Regions from separate parts of the Streptomyces sp. NPDC059851 genome, predicted to be linked through region 2. Evidence: predicted binding sites of a transcription regulator. Region 2 holds the regulator's gene; each other region holds the start of a gene.

Region 1 (3,237 bases), on a different contig from region 2:
CGGCCGGGCCGAGGTCCCGGCCGAGGGCGCGACCCTCGCCGAGGTCATCGCGTCGCTGGAGCAGAACCACCCCGGCATCGCCGCGCGCGTCCTGGACGACCAGGGCAAGCTGCGCCGCTTCGTCAACGTCTACGTCAACGACGACGACGTGCGCTTCGAGGGCGGCCTGCAGGCGGCGACCCCGGACGGCGCGGGCGTTTCGATCATCCCGGCCGTTGCCGGCGGCTGCTGATTCGTCCTCCGAGGATTACCCCCTCCGGCATTAAGCGGAGGGGGTAATTCTGCTTGGTTGGCCGCGGTAGAGTTGGGGAAGCCCCCTCCGTTGTTCTTGCCCGCTGCATATGAACGGGCCCTGCGAGGGGTGACATTGAGTCAATGTGCACGTGCGGTATGGGGCTTTGGCGCGATATGCCGGGTCCGAGTTGCCCGGGAATACGATAAATTTTCGGCCTATTTGGCCCTTTCGGTGTGTCCAGAATTCTCGTCGGATTGACCTGTTGCAGACAGCACCGGTGCAGATACATTCAGCCGCGGTCGAGGCGTTCCGGCGCAAGTTCTGACCCGGGACCGCGAAGTGCGGTCCCGCGCAAGGGCCAGTAATAGGGGAGTTAGGCATGGCTCAGGGCACCGTCAAGTGGTTCAACGCGGAGAAGGGCTACGGCTTCATCGCGGTCGACGGTGGTGCGGATGTGTTCGTCCACTACAGCGCCATCCAGATGGACGGGTACCGCACCCTTGAAGAGGGTCAGCGGGTCGAGTTCGAGATCTCGCAGGGCCAGAAGGGCCCGCAGGCGGACATGGTCAAGCTCGCCGTCTGAGACCGCGCGACCGGCGCGACCGGCCACCGACGCGTACACGAGGGTCCGCATCCTGAGGAGGGGTGCGGGCCCTTCGTGCGTCCCGGGCGGGGAGCGGTCGGCGTCGGGCGGCGGCGTCCGGCGGCATGGCCGGGGATGTCCGAAGCCGCTTGCACTCGCGGGGGTCGAGTGCTAATCATTGGCGTTAGCACTCTCCCGCGGAGAGTGCTACTACACGGGACCGGGTCGGTGAGGCCCGCAGCGTCCGGCGGGAAGGAACCGCCGGGCACGCAGGCCGTCCGTCGCGGGCGCAGGCGCGGTCCGGAGCAATCCACCCTCCCCGCGCGCCTGCCCGGCGCAGGGGGAACCCCAGTCCTGGAGGACCACTTCAGATGGCCAAGATCATTGCGTTCGACGAGGAGGCCCGGCGCGGTCTCGAGCGCGGCATGAACCAGCTCGCCGACGCCGTCAAGGTCACCCTTGGCCCCAAGGGTCGCAACGTCGTCCTTGAGAAGAAGTGGGGCGCCCCCACGATCACCAACGATGGTGTTTCCATCGCCAAGGAGATCGAGCTCGAGGACCCGTACGAGAAGATCGGCGCCGAGCTGGTCAAGGAAGTCGCCAAGAAGACGGACGACGTCGCGGGCGACGGTACGACCACCGCCACCGTCCTGGCCCAGGCGCTCGTCCGCGAGGGTCTGCGCAACGTGGCCGCCGGCGCCAACCCGATGGCCCTCAAGCGTGGCATCGAGAAGGCCGTCGAGGCCGTCTCCGGCGCCCTGCTGGAGCAGGCGAAGGATGTCGAGACCAAGGAGCAGATCGCTTCCACGGCCTCCATCTCCGCCGCTGACACCCAGATCGGCGAGCTGATCGCCGAGGCCATGGACAAGGTCGGCAAGGAAGGCGTCATCACCGTCGAGGAGTCCCAGACCTTCGGTCTGGAGCTGGAGCTCACCGAGGGCATGCGCTTCGACAAGGGCTACATCTCGGCGTACTTCGCCACCGACATGGAGCGTATGGAGGCGTCCCTCGACGACCCGTACATCCTGATCGTCAACTCCAAGGTCAGCAACGTGAAGGACCTCCTTCCGCTGCTGGAGAAGGTCATGCAGTCCGGCAAGCCGCTGCTGATCATCGCCGAGGACGTCGAGGGCGAGGCCCTGTCGACCCTGGTCGTCAACAAGATCCGCGGCACCTTCAAGTCCGTCGCCGTCAAGGCCCCGGGCTTCGGCGACCGCCGCAAGGCCATGCTCGGCGACATCGCCATCCTCACGGGCGGCACGGTCATCTCCGAGGAGGTCGGCCTCAAGCTGGAGAACGCCGGCCTGGACCTGCTGGGCCGCGCCCGCAAGGTCGTCATCACCAAGGACGAGACCACCATCGTCGACGGTGCCGGTGACAGCGACCAGGTCGCCGGTCGCGTGAACCAGATCCGCGCCGAGATCGAGAACTCCGACTCGGACTACGACCGCGAGAAGCTCCAGGAGCGCCTCGCGAAGCTGGCCGGCGGCGTGGCCGTCATCAAGGCCGGTGCCGCGACCGAGGTGGAGCTCAAGGAGCGCAAGCACCGCATCGAGGACGCCGTCCGCAACGCGAAGGCCGCCGTCGAGGAGGGCATCGTCGCCGGTGGTGGCGTGGCCCTGCTGCAGGCCTCCTCGGTCTTCGAGAAGCTGGAGCTGGAGGGCGACGAGGCCACCGGTGCCGCCGCCGTCAAGCTGGCCCTCGAGGCCCCGCTGAAGCAGATCTCCGTCAACGCCGGCCTTGAGGGTGGCGTCGTGGTGGAGAAGGTGCGCAACCTGACCCCGGGCCACGGCCTGAACGCCGCGACCGGCGAGTACGTCGACATGATCGCCGAGGGCATCATCGACCCGGCGAAGGTCACCCGCTCCGCCCTGCAGAACGCCGCGTCGATCGCCGCGCTGTTCCTGACCACCGAGGCCGTCATCGCCGACAAGCCGGAGAAGGCCGCCGCCGCTCCGGGCGGCATGCCGGGCGGTGACATGGACTTCTGATCGGCCCCGCGCTGATCGGCTGTTCGCGACCGAGGGCGGCACCCCTTCCATCCGGAGGGGGTGCCGCCCTCGGGCGTTTCAGGACGCGGACTGGAACCCGGCCGTGTCGAACTCGAAGCCGAAGGGCTCCGCGACGGTCAGGGGCTTCCCGAAGGGCACCGTCTGCCGGGAGCGGTAGCCGTGCGGTGAGGGGTCGGAGAAGCAGGTGATCTCCGACTCCTGCATGTCGACGACGAGGTAGACGGGCACCAGGCGGCCGTACACCTCCAGCTTCTCGGCCCAGTCCGCATCCCTGGTCGAGACGGAGGTGAACTCCGCGACCAGGGAGAGGGCGGCGGCGTCGGCGTGACGGCCGTCCTCCTCGAAGGCGGACTCGTCGGCCACGAAGAGATCAGGTCCGTAAGCCCGTGCGGCTGCCGGGAACCGGA
Region 2 (3,237 bases):
ACATGTCCTGCATCGTGCCACGTCCCGCCCACGGCGCCGAATCACTGCGACCGCCCCGTCCGGCCCGCCTTCCCCCGGCGTGCGCCGAGCCCGGCCCGGGGCTCCCCCGGACCGGGCTCGTGCGCGGTGTGCGCGGTGTGCGACGGGTGTTCCCCGAACCGCTCAGCGGCCGTTGAACGCGTCCTTCAGGCGGCTGAAGAGGCCCTGCTGACCCGGCGCGAACTGGCCCATCGGCCGCTCCTCGCCGCGCAGCTTGGCGAGCTGGCGCAGCAGCTCCTCCTGCTGGGCGTCCAGCTTGCCCGGGGTCTGGACCTCGACGTGGACGATCAGGTCGCCGCGGCCGCCGCCGCGCAGGTGCGTCACGCCGCGGCCGTGCAGGGGGATCGACTGGCCGGACTGGGTGCCGGGCCGGATGTCGACCTCCTCCATGCCGTCGAGCGTCTCCAGCGGGCACTTGGTGCCGAGGGCCGCCGCCGTCATGGGGATGGTCACCGTGCAGTGCAGGTCGTCGCCGCGCCGCTGGAAGATCGGGTGCGGAAGCTCGTGGATCTCCACGTACAGGTCGCCGGCGGGGCCGCCGCCGGGGCCGACCTCGCCCTCGCCCGCGAGCTGGATCCGGGTGCCGTTCTCGACGCCCGCCGGGATCTTGACCGTGAGGCTGCGGCGGGAGCGGACCCGGCCGTCGCCCGCGCACTCGGGGCACGGGGTCGGGACGACGGTGCCGAAGCCCTGGCACTGGGGGCAGGGGCGCGAGGTCATGACCTGGCCCAGGAAGGACCGGGTGACCTGCGACACCTCACCGCGGCCACGGCACATGTCACACGTCTGCGCGGAGGTGCCGGGTGCGGCACCCTCGCCGGAGCAGGTGGTGCAGACCACGGCGGTGTCGACCTGGATGTCCTTGGTCGTGCCGAACGCCGCCTCGTCCAGCTCCAGGTCGAGGCGGATCATGGCGTCCTGGCCGCGGCGGGTCCGCGAGCGCGGGCCGCGCTGCGCCGCCTGGCCGAAGAAGGCGTCCATGATGTCGGAGAAGTTGCCGAAGCCGCCCGCACCGAAGCCGCCCGCGCCACCGCCGCCCGAGGAGGACAGCGGGTCGCCGCCGAGGTCGTAGACCTGCTTCTTCTGCGGGTCCGAGAGCACCTCGTACGCGGCGTTGATCTCCTTGAAGCGCTCCTGCGTCTTCGGGTCCGGGTTGACGTCCGGGTGGAGTTCGCGCGCGAGGCGGCGGAAGGCCTTCTTGATCTCGTCCTGCGATGCGTCGCGGCGCACGCCGAGTACGGCGTAGTAGTCCGTGGCCACTTACGACTCCGCCAGGATCTGTCCGACGTAACGTGCCACTGCGCGTACCGCTCCCATCGTTCCGGGGTAGTCCATGCGGGTCGGTCCGACCACGCCGAGTTTGGCGACAGTTTCGCCGCCCGAACCGTAGCCGACCGACACGACGGACGTGGAGTTCAGTCCCTCGTAGGCGTTCTCGTGCCCGATTCGTACAGCCATGCCCGATTCACTGGCCTCGCCGAGTAGCTTGAGGAGCACGACCTGCTCCTCCAGCGCCTCCAGCACCGGCCTGATCGTCAAGGGGAAATCGTGCCCGGAGCGCGTCAGATTGGCGGTGCCGCCGATCATCAGCCGCTCCTCCGCCTCTTCCGCCAGCGTCTCCAGAAGTGTCTGCAGCACGGTCGTGACCGTGACCCGGTCGTCGAGCTCGAAGGCCTCGGGCAGGTCCTGCACGAGCCTCGGCACGTCGGTGAACCTGCGACCCACGACCCTGCTGTTCAGCCGCGCCCGAAGATCGGCCAGCGAGGCCTCGGAGAACGGCGTCTGGCAGTCCACCAGCCGCTGCTCGACCCGGCCGGTGTCGGTGATCAGCACGAGCATCAGGCGCGCGGGCGCCAGCGCGAGCAGTTCGACGTGGCGGACCGTGGAGCGGGTCAGCGAGGGGTACTGCACGATCGCGACCTGGCGGGTCAGCTGCGCGAGCAGCCGCACCGTCCGGCCGATGACGTCGTCGAGGTCGACGGCGCCGTCGAGGAAGTTCTGGATGGCCCGCCGCTCCGGCGTCGAGAGCGGCTTGACGTCCGCCAGCTTGTCGACGAAGAGGCGGTAGCCCTTGTCCGTGGGGATCCGGCCGGCACTGGTGTGCGGCTGGGCGATGTAGCCCTCATCCTCCAGGACGGCCATGTCGTTGCGCACGGTGGCGGGCGAGACGCCGAGCTTGTGGCGCTCGGTCAGCGCCTTGGAGCCCACCGGCTCCTCCGTCCCGACGTAGTCCTGGACGATGGCGCGGAGCACCTCGAGTCTGCGTTCACTGAGCATCGCGCACACCTCCAGCTGTGATGCGGGTCGTCGTGGTCCACTGCTTCTGGCACTCACCTCGTCGGAGTGCCAGAGATCCCCCGGCCAGTGTACGGCCGGGCAGTACGCGGCTAGCAAGGGTGGCCCGCCAGGTAGCGTCGCGGCATGGACCTACGTTGGGAAGACACGAACTGGGAACGTTTGACGCCGCGGACCGGCCGCAAGCGCCTTCCGGTGTGGGATTGCACCGTGGGACTGGTGGTCGGGGACGACTCCGTCCTCATGATCGACCCCGGTTCGAGCGTTCGGGAGGGGGCCGCGCTCAGGGCGGAGGCCGAGCGGCTGACGGGCCGGCGCGTGACCCATCTCGCATTCACGCACGGCCATTTCGATCACGTCCTGGGCGGGGCGGCCTTCTCCGGGGCCGAGGTCTACGGGGCGGTCGGGCTGGACGGCGACCTCGTCTCGGGACGCGAGGAGCTCCGGGACGGCGCGGTGCGCCAGGGCCTGGACGCGGCCGAGGCCGCCGAGGCGACCGACCTGCTGGTGCCGCCGCGGCACCTGGTGTCGGGCGAGTGGACGCTGGACCTGGGCGGTGTGCAGGTGCTGCTGGCCAATGTGGGGCCCGGCCACACCCGCTACGACCTCGCCGTGTTCGTGCCGGGCGAGCGGGAGACGGTGTTCTGCGGGGACCTCGTCGAGGAGTCCGGCGAGCCCCAGGCGGGCAAGGACGCGGTCCCCGCACAGTGGCCGGCGGCCATGGACCGACTGCTGGCCCTGGGCGGGGAGGACGCCCTGTACGTGCCGGGGCACGGGGCGGTGGTCGACGCGGCCTTCGTCCGCGCGCAACGCGACGCACTGGCGGCCAGGTTCGGGGTGTCGGACTCCGGCTCGGGCCCGCTCTCCCAGGGTCGGCCCGATGCGTGAGTACTCCCCCGACCT
Region 3 (3,237 bases), on a different contig from region 2:
CGAGGCGGCCAAACGGGTGATCGAGTCCGAAGGCGGCGGCTGAGCCGTCCGGAAGGCGCGGCCGGCCGGCGACCCCCCTTCCGCACCCTGGCCCCCCCCTGCACCCTTAGGCCCCGTCCTGCACCCCCGGGCCGGCCCGGCGCCCCCTCCACCCCGCCCGGCGCCCCTCAGTCCCGCCCGACCGCCACCACCGGCGTGAGCACGGTCGCCACGGGGCCTCGGCGGTCCGCCAGCCGCTGCCGCTCCGCGCTGTCGCTGATCCGCAGCAGCAGCGCGATCATGATCCAGTTGGCGAGGAGGGACGAGCCGCCCTTCGCCAGGAACGGCAGCGCCTTGCCGGTCAGCGGGATCAGCCCCGTCACACCGCCCGCCACCACGAACACCTGCAGTGCCAGCGCCGCCGACAGGCCCACCGCCAGCAGCTTGCCGAAGGGGTCGCGGGCGCCCAGCGCCATCCGCAGTCCCCGCTGCACGAGGAGGCCGTACAGGAGGAGCACCGCCATGACCCCGGCGAGGCCGAGCTCCTCGCCCACCGTCGTCAGGATGAAGTCGCTGCGGCCCGCGAACACGATCAGCTCGGGATGCCCGAGGCCGAGCCCCGTCCCCGAGATGCCGCCGGTGCCGAAGCTGAAGAGGGCCTGCGCCGACTGGTCCGAGGTGACGCCCGGGGGCCGGTCCTGCCAGTAGTACGACAGCGGGTCCAGCCACGCGGCCACGCGCCCCTTCACGTGCGGCTCGGTCGAGCCCACGACGAACGCTCCGGCCGCGGCCATGACCAGGCCGCACACGATCCAGCCGGTGCGCTCGGTGGCGACGTACAGCATCACCACGAAGACGCCGAAGAAGATCAGCGAGGTGCCCAGGTCACGCTCGAAGACCAGCACCAGCAGCGACAGGATCCAGACGGTGACGAGGGGGCCCAGCTGGCGCATCGGGGGCAGCCGCAGGCCCAGGAACCGCCGCCCGGTCAGGGCGAGGGAATGCCGGTGGACGACCAGGTAGCCCGCGAAGAAGACCGCGATCATGATCTTCACGAACTCGCCCGGCTGCGCGGAGAAGCCGCCGATGACGATCCAGCGCTTCGCCCCGTACGTGTCCGCCCGCGAGAACGCCGGCGCGATCAGCAGCACCAGCGCCCCGGCCATCGTGAGGTAGATGAACCGTTGGAGCAGGCGGTGGTCCCGCAGCAGTGCCACCACCAGCAGGCAGGCGGCCACGCCGATCACCGTCCACACCAGCTGGCCGGGGGCGTTGGCCTCGGCGCCGTACCGCTCGACGTACGACTGGTCGAGCCGGTGCAGCAGCACCAGCCCGAGCCCGGTCAGCAGCACGGCCAGCGGGAGGACCAGCGGATCCGCGTACGCGGCGAACCGGCGCACGCCCAGGTGTGCCACCAGGGCCAGCAGGCTCATGCTGATCGCGAAGCCGGCGAGGTCGACCGGCAGCTCGCCGTTCAGGCCCAGGCCGGCGCTCGCGTGTCCGAGGACGGTGGTGCCGACGACGAGGGCGAGCAGCAGGGCCTCGGTGCGGCGGCGGGCCCCGGCGGCCGTCAGCGGCCTCAGCCCCCGCACGGGTCGCCGCGCCCGTCGGCGGTGACGGGGGAGGCGGAAGCCATGGGTCCGATCTGATCGTCAATGGAACGCTTTAGCTTCATATCGTCTAGGACGATCATGCGGTCGTCGGGGTTGCTCGGAGCGTTCGGGAGGGGGACCGTCTGGATCCGGCCGACTCGGCGGCCGGAGTGGCCGGATGTGCGAACCGGGGGGACCGTATTGGCACTCCGCTTGACCGAGTGCTAATCGCCGGAATAGTCTCGCACCTGGCACTCACCCCCGGTGAGTGCCAACACAGCGACGGGCAGGTCCGGCACCCGCGACGACGGATCCACCTGGTCGCCACCTCAGACAGTTAACCCCGTGAGATCTCCGAAGGGGGAGGTCGGATCGTGACGACCGCCAGCTCCAAGGTTGCCATCAAGCCGCTTGAGGACCGCATCGTGGTCCAGCCGCTCGACGCCGAGCAGACCACGGCCTCCGGCCTGGTCATCCCGGACACCGCGAAGGAGAAGCCCCAGGAGGGCGTCGTCCTCGCCGTGGGCCCGGGCCGCTTCGAGGACGGCCAGCGTCTCCCGCTGGACGTCAACGTCGGCGACATCGTGCTGTACAGCAAGTACGGCGGCACCGAGGTGAAGTACAGCGGCGAGGAGTACCTCGTCCTCTCGGCTCGCGACGTGCTCGCGATCATCGAGAAGTAATTCACTTCTCCCAGAACTGCTTTGATCTGCGCCCCTGGTCACCCCGCTGATTGCCGGGCGGCGAGGGGCGCGGGTCGTTGAACCCGAGTTTTCCGAGAGGGCTGAACCGCTCCCATGGCGAAGATCCTGAAGTTCGACGAGGACGCCCGTCGCGCCCTCGAGCGCGGCGTCAACAAGCTTGCCGACACGGTCAAGGTGACGATCGGCCCCAAGGGCCGCAACGTCGTCATCGACAAGAAGTTCGGCGCCCCCACCATCACCAACGACGGTGTCACCATCGCCCGCGAGGTCGAGCTGGACGACCCGTACGAGAACCTCGGCGCGCAGCTGGTGAAGGAGGTGGCGACCAAGACCAACGACATCGCGGGTGACGGCACCACCACCGCCACCGTGCTGGCCCAGGCGCTGGTCCGCGAGGGTCTGCGCAACGTCGCCGCCGGCGCCTCCCCGGCCGCCCTGAAGAAGGGCATCGACGCCGCGGTCAAGGCCGTGTCCGCCGAGCTCCTCGCGACCGCCCGTCCGATCGAGGACAAGTCCGACATCGCCGCCGTCGCCGCGCTCTCCGCGCAGGACCAGCAGGTCGGCGAGCTCATCGCCGAGGCGATGGACAAGGTCGGCAAGGACGGTGTCATCACCGTCGAGGAGTCCAACGCCTTCGGCCTGGAGCTGGAGTTCACCGAGGGCATGGCCTTCGACAAGGGCTACCTGTCGCCGTACTTCGTCACGGACCAGGAGCGCATGGAGGCGGTCCTGGAGGACCCCTACATCCTGATCCACCAGGGCAAGATCTCCTCCATCCAGGACCTGCTGCCGCTGCTGGAGAAGGTCATCCAGGCGGGTGGCTCCAAGCCGCTGCTGATCATCGCCGAGGACGTCGAGGGCGAGGCCCTCTCCACCCTCGTCGTCAACAAGATCCGCGGCACCTTCAACGCGGTCGCCGTCAAGGCGCCCGGCTTCGGTGACCGCCGCAAGGCGATGCTCCA

The links. The regulator HrcA, encoded in region 2, represses chaperone genes, less so after heat shock. The targets are predictions, from matches to a motif close to TTNGCACTCNGNNNNNCNGAGTGCNAA.
Region 1: groL (chaperonin GroEL) is a predicted target of HrcA. The motif match lies at 1,003-1,029, and genes of this name have one in related genera.
Region 3: groES (co-chaperone GroES) is a predicted target of HrcA. The motif match lies at 1,773-1,799, and genes of this name have one in related genera.

The regions. Positions count from the first base shown of each region.
Region 1 covers NZ_JBHWJJ010000013.1:91,355-94,591, reverse strand. The annotation lists gene ACFV7Q_RS06890 (MoaD/ThiS family protein) at 1-232, shown strand, start outside; gene ACFV7Q_RS06885 (cold-shock protein) at 615-818, shown strand; gene groL (chaperonin GroEL) at 1,190-2,809, shown strand; gene ACFV7Q_RS06875 (Uma2 family endonuclease) at 2,888-3,237, opposite strand, start outside.
Region 2 covers NZ_JBHWJJ010000102.1:18,646-21,882, reverse strand. The annotation lists gene ACFV7Q_RS28005 (nitronate monooxygenase) at 1-4, opposite strand, end outside; gene dnaJ (molecular chaperone DnaJ) at 163-1,299, opposite strand; gene hrcA (heat-inducible transcriptional repressor HrcA) at 1,300-2,316, opposite strand; gene ACFV7Q_RS27990 (MBL fold metallo-hydrolase) at 2,461-3,222, shown strand; gene ACFV7Q_RS27985 (DUF3097 domain-containing protein) at 3,215-3,237, shown strand, end outside.
Region 3 covers NZ_JBHWJJ010000031.1:42,423-45,659, forward strand. The annotation lists gene ACFV7Q_RS13915 (hypothetical protein) at 1-43, shown strand, start outside; gene ACFV7Q_RS13920 (FtsW/RodA/SpoVE family cell cycle protein) at 168-1,571, opposite strand; gene groES (co-chaperone GroES) at 1,946-2,254, shown strand; gene groL (chaperonin GroEL) at 2,369-3,237, shown strand, end outside.